DNA from 2 places in the Kitasatospora sp. NPDC048715 genome. Region 1 is predicted to be linked to the other one. Evidence: riboswitches for the same ligand, from Rfam matches in the RefSeq annotation. Region 1 holds a riboswitch; the other holds the start of a gene.
What was found. A riboswitch is a leader RNA that binds a small molecule or an ion and turns the genes downstream of it on or off. The one in region 1 is predicted to bind glycine.
Positions count from the first base shown of each region.

Region 2: it holds a riboswitch for glycine, as region 1 does, so the genes downstream of both, gcvP (aminomethyl-transferring glycine dehydrogenase) here and gcvT (glycine cleavage system aminomethyltransferase GcvT) in region 1, are expected to answer to the same signal.

Region 1 covers NZ_JBICVH010000012.1:168,349-171,747, forward strand. The annotation lists gene gcvH (glycine cleavage system protein GcvH) at 1-302, opposite strand, end outside; gene gcvT (glycine cleavage system aminomethyltransferase GcvT) at 403-1,524, opposite strand; glycine riboswitch at 1,753-1,854, opposite strand; gene ACGFSC_RS23275 (enhanced serine sensitivity protein SseB C-terminal domain-containing protein) at 2,113-2,916, shown strand; gene ACGFSC_RS23280 (enhanced serine sensitivity protein SseB C-terminal domain-containing protein) at 3,034-3,399, shown strand, end outside.
Region 2 covers NZ_JBICVH010000020.1:227,139-230,537, forward strand. The annotation lists gene gcvP (aminomethyl-transferring glycine dehydrogenase) at 1-2,090, opposite strand, end outside; glycine riboswitch at 2,328-2,431, opposite strand; partial or broken gene ACGFSC_RS33510 (PRC-barrel domain-containing protein) at 2,658-3,041, shown strand.

The DNA of each region.
Region 1 (3,399 bases):
AGCCAGGCGTTCCCGAACGGGTCCGCGTTCACGGAGGCCGGGTCGTCGATGACGTCCTGGTTGATCTCGGTGACCTCGCCGGTCACCGGGGAGTACAGGTCGCTGACCGACTTGGTGGACTCCAGCTCGCCACAGGTCTCGCCGGCGGTCACGGTCTCGCCGACCTCGGGCAGCTGCACGTAGACGATGTCACCGAGGGCGGTGGCGGCGTGCTCCGTGATGCCGACCGTGGAGACACCGTCCGCGGCCGCGGTCAGCCACTCGTGCTCCTTGGTGTACTGCAGGTGCTGGGGGTTGCTCATGGCGTCATTCTCCAGGATGGGAAGCGGGTACGACGAAGCGGGCCGCCGCGCGGACGGCCGCGACGTGCGCAAACGGAAAAACGGGGGCCTCGGCGAAGGCTCAGCGGGCGCGCTTGTAGAACGGCAGCGCCACGACCTGGACGGGCTCGTGCTTGCCGCGCACGTCCACCGCGACGGTGGTGCCGGGGACGGCGTGGGCGGCGTCGACGTAGGCCATCGCGATCGGCTTGCCCAGGGTCGGGGACGGCGCGCCCGAGGTGATACGGCCGATCGGCTCGCCCTCGGTGGAGACCACGGTGTACTCGGCGCGCGGCACCCGCTTGCCCTCGGAGACCAGGCCGACCAGCACCTTCGGCGGGTTGGTCTCGGCCGCGGCGGCGGCCTGCTCCAGCGCCTTGCGGCCGATGAAGGCGCCCTCGTTGGTGGTCTTGTCGAAGCGGACGACCCGGCCCAGGCCGGCGTCGAACGGGGTGAGGTCGGTGGACAGCTCGTGCCCGTACAGCGGCATGCCGGCCTCCAGGCGCAGCGTGTCGCGGCAGGACAGGCCGCACGCGATCAGGCCGTGGCCCTCGCCCGCGGCGGTCAGCGCCTGCCAGACCGGCTCGGCGTCGGCCGGCCGGCAGAAGATCTCGAAGCCGTCCTCGCCGGTGTAGCCGGTGCGGGCGAGCAGCACGTCGCGGTCGGCCACCCGGGCCGGGAGGATCGCGTAGTACTTCAGGCCGGGCAGGTCGGCGTCGGTGGTCTTCGCCAGGATGCCGGTGGCCTCCGGGCCCTGGACGGCGATCAGCGCGTAGGTGTCGCGGTCGTCGGTGACGACGGCGTCGAAGCCCTTGGCGCGGGCGATCAGCTCGTCGAGGACCAGCTGGGCGTTGGAGGCGTTGGCGACGACCAGGAAGGCGTCCTCGCGCAGGCGGTAGACGATCAGGTCGTCCAGGATGCCGCCGTCCTCGGCGCAGATCATGGTGTAGCGGGCGCGCAGCACGCCCAGCGCGGAGACGAAGCCGACCAGCGCGTGGTCCAGCATCTCGCCCGCCTGCGGGCCGGTGACGGTGATCTCGCCCATGTGCGAGAGGTCGAACAGGCCGGCCTGGGTGCGGACCGCGAGGTGCTCCTCGCGCTCGCTGCCGTAGCGCAGCGGCATGTCCCAGCCGGCGAAGTCGGTCATGGTCGCGCCGAGGGCGCGGTGCAGCGCGTCGAGCGCGGTCAGGCGGAGGGACGACATGGCCAGGAACTCCTCGGTCGGGGCACTCAGGGGTGCACGCGCCGGACCGGACCCGCTCGGGTTCGACCCTGCGCGCGGGCATGCGGCGGCGTGGGTCTCCCCATCTGTCGTCGAACCTGAGAGCTTCACCGCCCACCGCCCGCAGCTGTTTCCAGCTTGGGGGACAGCATGACGGCTTGCACCGTGGGTGGGCGCACGACAGGGCCGGGCGCCGCTTTCCAGATGTGCCTAACCCGTGCGGTAGGGGTGCCTGAGAGATTCCGGGGAGGACTTGCTCCTTCGGCGCCGGCTGTGCCTGAACGGCACTCCGGGCTCTCCCGCGCGGGTTCGAGCGGCCGGTATGGAGTTGTGGGGGCCCGCGGCGCATGCCGTCGGACGGGCACATCATGGCACGTCCCGGACGGCGAGGGGAGAGGGGACCCGGTCACACCGCGCGGCACCCGGGCGCGGGCCCGGGACGGCACCCGGGACCGGGGCCCGCGCGGCACCCGAACACGAGCCCTAAAGGGGAGGCCCCGGGGGCCCTAGACTGCTGCGCGTCGGCGCAGCAGAGGGCGGCCGAGCGGCAGAGGGCGGGATCGGCGGCGCATGGGGTACCCGGTGGAGCAGCAGCAGGAGTGGGGCGGACCGCAGGAGGCGCCGGCGGGCGGTTCCTGGCCGGCCAACGAGCTGGAGCAGGTGCTGACCGCGGCCCTGGGCGACCCGGGCGCGACGCCGAGGGTGATCGAGGTGCTGGCGCGCAGCCAGGTGTGGGTGCCGCTGCCGGCCGGGGCCGATCCGCAGGGGCAGGCGCTGGACCTGCCGACCGTCGAGCTGGGCGGCGATCCGTACGTGCCGGTGTTCTCCTCGCAGGAGGTGTTCCTCCAGCAGGCGCCGGGGATGGCCTTCGCGGTGGCGCCGGTGTGGGAGTTCGCCCGCGGGCTGCCGCTGGGCGTGGGCATCGCGGTGAACCCGGACGCGGCCGTGGGCATCCCGGTGCCGCCGCAGGGGGTCGCCGAGCTGCGCCGCGGTCCGCGCGGGGACCGCTGGGAGGCCGCTGACGACGCCACGGCGCCGACCGGCGGCCGGGTGGCGCTGCGCGAGCCGGTGCCGGGCGAGGACCCGGAGCACTTCCTGGCCGCCTGCCGGGGCGAACTGTCGGCAATGCCGGGAGTGTTGACCGCCCGCAGGGCGCTGGCCAGCATCGAGGGCGAGCCGACCGTGATGTTCGTGGGCGTCCAGCTGGACCCGGCGGCACCGGCCGATCCGGCCGCGGTGAACGACGCGCTCGGCCGAGCGCTGGGAACCGCGCCGCTGCCCGGCGGCGTCCACCTCGTACTGCTCGACCTCGCCGACGACCCGGTGGTCGAGTGGCTGCTCACCCGGGTACTGCCGTTCTATTCGCGGGGCTGAGCGGGGTTCGTATCAAAGGCACGTCGCCGTGGCGGTGGCCGGTGCAGCGCCATAGGGTGCGTGCAGACGGCCGACGGGCCGGCGGGTTGAGGGAAAGAGGCGCGGCGAGGTGGGCGCATGAGTGCGGGAACGGGAGCGGGCGGTGTGCCGGGGCCCTGGGGCCAGGCACCGGCCGGGCGCCCGGGAGCTGATCCCGGCGCGTTGGAGCGCGCCCTGCGCGACGTCGCGCCGGAGCGCTACGACGCGTACGAGCGGCTGCTGCACGCGCTGGCGGACGGCCAGGTCTGGATGCTGCTGTGGCACGGCACGCCGGGCAGCCCGGACGCCCAGTACGGGAACATGGAGATCAGCGGCCACGGCTACGCGCCGGCCGTCACCTCGTCCGAGCAGCTGACCGCCTCCGGCTGGGCGCGGGCCCACGAGGTCATCTCCGGCCGGGAGATCGCGGCCTCGCTCTACCGCACCCGCTGGGGCCTGTGGCTC
Region 2 (3,399 bases), on a different contig from region 1:
AGGCCGACCAGGGCGTTCAGGTTGGCGCCGTCCACGTACACCTGGCCGCCGGCCTCGTGCACCAGGGCGCAGATGTCGGTGATCTGGGTCTCGTACACGCCGTGGGTCGACGGGTAGGTGACCATCAGCACCGACAGGTTGTCGCGGTGCTGCTCGATCTTGGCCTTCAGGTCCTCGACGTCCACGTCGCCGTCGACCAGGGTCTTCACCACGACCACCCGCATGCCGGCCATCACGGCGGAGGCCGCGTTGGTGCCGTGCGCGGAGGACGGGATCAGGCAGACGTCGCGCTGGGTGTCACCGTTGGCGTGGTGGTAGGCGCGGACGGCCAGCAGGCCGGCCAGCTCGCCCTGCGAGCCGGCGTTCGGCTGGATCGAGACGGCGTCGTAGCCGGTCACCTCGACCAGCTGCTGCTCCAGCTGGCGGATCAGGGTGAGGTAGCCCTGGGCCTGGTCGATCGGCGCGAAGGGGTGCAGCTGGCCGAACTCCGGCCAGGTCACCGCCTCCATCTCGGTGGTCGCGTTGAGCTTCATGGTGCAGGAGCCCAGCGGGATCATGCCGCGGTCCAGCGCGTAGTCCCGGTCCGACAGGCGGCGCAGGTAGCGCAGCATGGCGGTCTCCGAGCGGTGGCTGTGGAAGACCGGGTGGGTCAGGTACTCGTCCTCGCGCAGCAGCGCGGCGGGCAGCGCGTCGGCGGTCTCGGGGACCTCGACCGGCTCGACGCCGAACGCGGCCCAGACGCCGACCAGGTGCTCGCGGGTGGTGGTCTCGTCGGTGGAGACGGAGATCCGGTCCGCGCCGTCCTGGAACAGGTTGATGCCGTTGGCGCGGGCGGCGGCGGCGATCTCGGCGGCGCGGCCCGGGACGACGGCGGTGACGGTGTCGAAGAACTCGCCGTGCAGCAGTTCGACGCCGCCGGCCCGCAGGCCCTCGGCGAGCGCGGCGGCGTAGCGGTGGGTGCGGCGGGCGATGTCGGCCAGGCCGTCCGGGCCGTGGTAGACGGCGTACATCGAGGCCATCACGGCGAGCAGCACCTGGGCGGTGCAGATGTTGCTGGTGGCCTTCTCGCGGCGGATGTGCTGCTCGCGGGTCTGCAGCGCCAGGCGGTAGGCGCGGTTGCCGTCGACGTCGACGGAGACGCCGACCAGGCGGCCGGGCAGCGAGCGGGCGTACTCGGCGCGCACCGACAGGTAGCCGGCGTGCGGGCCGCCGAAGCCCATCGGCACGCCGAAGCGCTGCGAGGTGCCGCAGGCGATGTCGGCGCCCAGCGAGCCCGGGGACTTGAGCAGGGTCAGCGCGAGCAGGTCGGCGGCGACGGCGACGATCGCGCCCAGGCCGTGCGCCTGCTCGATCACCGGGGTGAGGTCGCGGACCACGCCGGTGGCACCCGGGTACTGGAGCAGCACGCCGAAGACGCCGCGCTCGGCGATCTCGGCCGGGATGCCCTCGGACAGGTCGGCGACGACGACCTCGACGCCGGTCGGCACGGCGCGGGTGTTGATCACCGCGACGGTCTGCGGCAGGGTCTCGGCGTCGACCAGGAAGACGCCGCCCTTGACCTTGGTGACGCGGCGGGCCAGCGCCATCGCCTCGGCGGCCGCGGTGCCCTCGTCCAGCAGGGAGGAGCCGGAGGTCGGCAGGCCGGTCAGGTCGGAGACCAGGGTCTGGAAGTTCAGCAGCGCCTCCAGGCGCCCCTGCGAGATCTCCGGCTGGTACGGGGTGTAGGCGGTGTACCAGGCCGGGTTCTCCATGACGTTGCGCAGGATCACCGGCGGGGTGAAGGTGCCGTAGTAGCCCAGGCCGATCATCGGCTGGAGCACCTGGTTGCGGCCGGCCAGCTCGCGCAGTTCGGCGAGGACCTGGGCCTCGGACCGGCCCGCGGGCAGGTCCAGGGCGGTGATGGAGCGGATCGCCTCGGGCACCGCGGTCCCGGCGAGCTCGTCCAGCGAGCCGTAGCCGACGGACGCCAGCATCTTCTCCTGCGCGGCGGCGTCGGGGCCGATGTGGCGGTTCTCGAAGGGGCTGGCCAGCTCAAGCTCGGTGAGGGTCGAGGCGCCGGTGGGGCGTCCCGCGTTCGGCTGGGCGTTCATGGTGGTCGAGGCCTCCTGGTCACGGACCGGCGGGGGTACGCACGCCGGCCGGCTCCACCGCTGCGGGCAGCGGACGAGCCTGGGCGCGCGGACCCAACAGGCCTCCCCCTCTGTCATCGGGACCTGAGAGCTTCACCCGCACGGAGCGCTGTGGGCGCTCCGCCGGCTTGCACCGTCGGTGAGGGTGGTGATCGCCGGCTTCCGTGCCGACGCTCCTGCCCTGCTTTCCAGAGTGACCTACCCCACACGGTACGGATGCCTGAGAGATTCCGGGGAGGAGTTGCTCCTTCGGCGCTCCGACCAGCGGTTTTCGTGATCGGAGACTCTCCCGAGCGGGCTCTGCGGTCGCCGCCCAGGGTACCAGCGGGAGGCCCCCCGATCACGGGTGTGTCTGGTCACTGGAGGTCTACGCGCGTCCCCCGGACGGTCCAGTGCCAACCCCGTACGGCGCACCCGGGGTCGCGCTCGTCCGATTCATGGCTTTTGGTGTGAAGTGGCGGACGGAATCGGGTGCTCCGGCCGCCTTCCTGCGGGAGTTCCGCAGGTTCAGCGCGCGGGAGGAAAGAAGTGCAGACGGACATCGACCCCCGGGACCTCATCGGCCACAAAGCCGTCGACCGCAACGGAGACAAGATCGGCACGGTCGACGAGGTCTACCTGGACGACGCCACCGGCCGGCCCGAGTGGGCCGCGGTCCGGACCGGCATCTTCGGCCGGGACGCCTTCGTCCCCCTGACCACGAGCGAGTTCGCCGGCGACGAGCTCCGGGTGCCGTACGACAAGTCGCTGGTGAAGGAGTCGCCGGACTTCGGCGTCGGCCAGCACCTGTCCCCCGCCCAGGAGCTCCAGCTCTACCGCTACTACGGGCTCGACACCCCGATGGACAGCCGCCCGAACGGCGAGAACGGGAGCCGGCCCAGGCAGCCCGACCTCGACTTCGGCACCACGGCGGCGGCGGCCGCCACGACGACCGCGGCGGCCCCGGCCAAGTCGCTCACCTTCCACACCCCCGAGCGGTCACCCGAGCGGTCGCCCGAGCACTCCCCCGAGTCCGCACCGACCAGGCCCCCCGTTGCCGCCGCGCCCGTTGCCGCCGACACCACCAGGACCGCCCCGGAGGCCGAGCTGCGGAGCCTCAGCACCCCCGCGGCCCCCACCGCCTCCCCGCCGGCCGAGCCCGGCTTCGCCGCACCCGCCGCCAGCACCGCCTCCGCCGCCCCCGTCGTGGAGCCGAAGCCGCAGCCGCAGCCCGCCGCCACGCCCGCCCCCACGCCCGCCCCGGCGGCCGCCACCGCCGCGGCCGCGAACG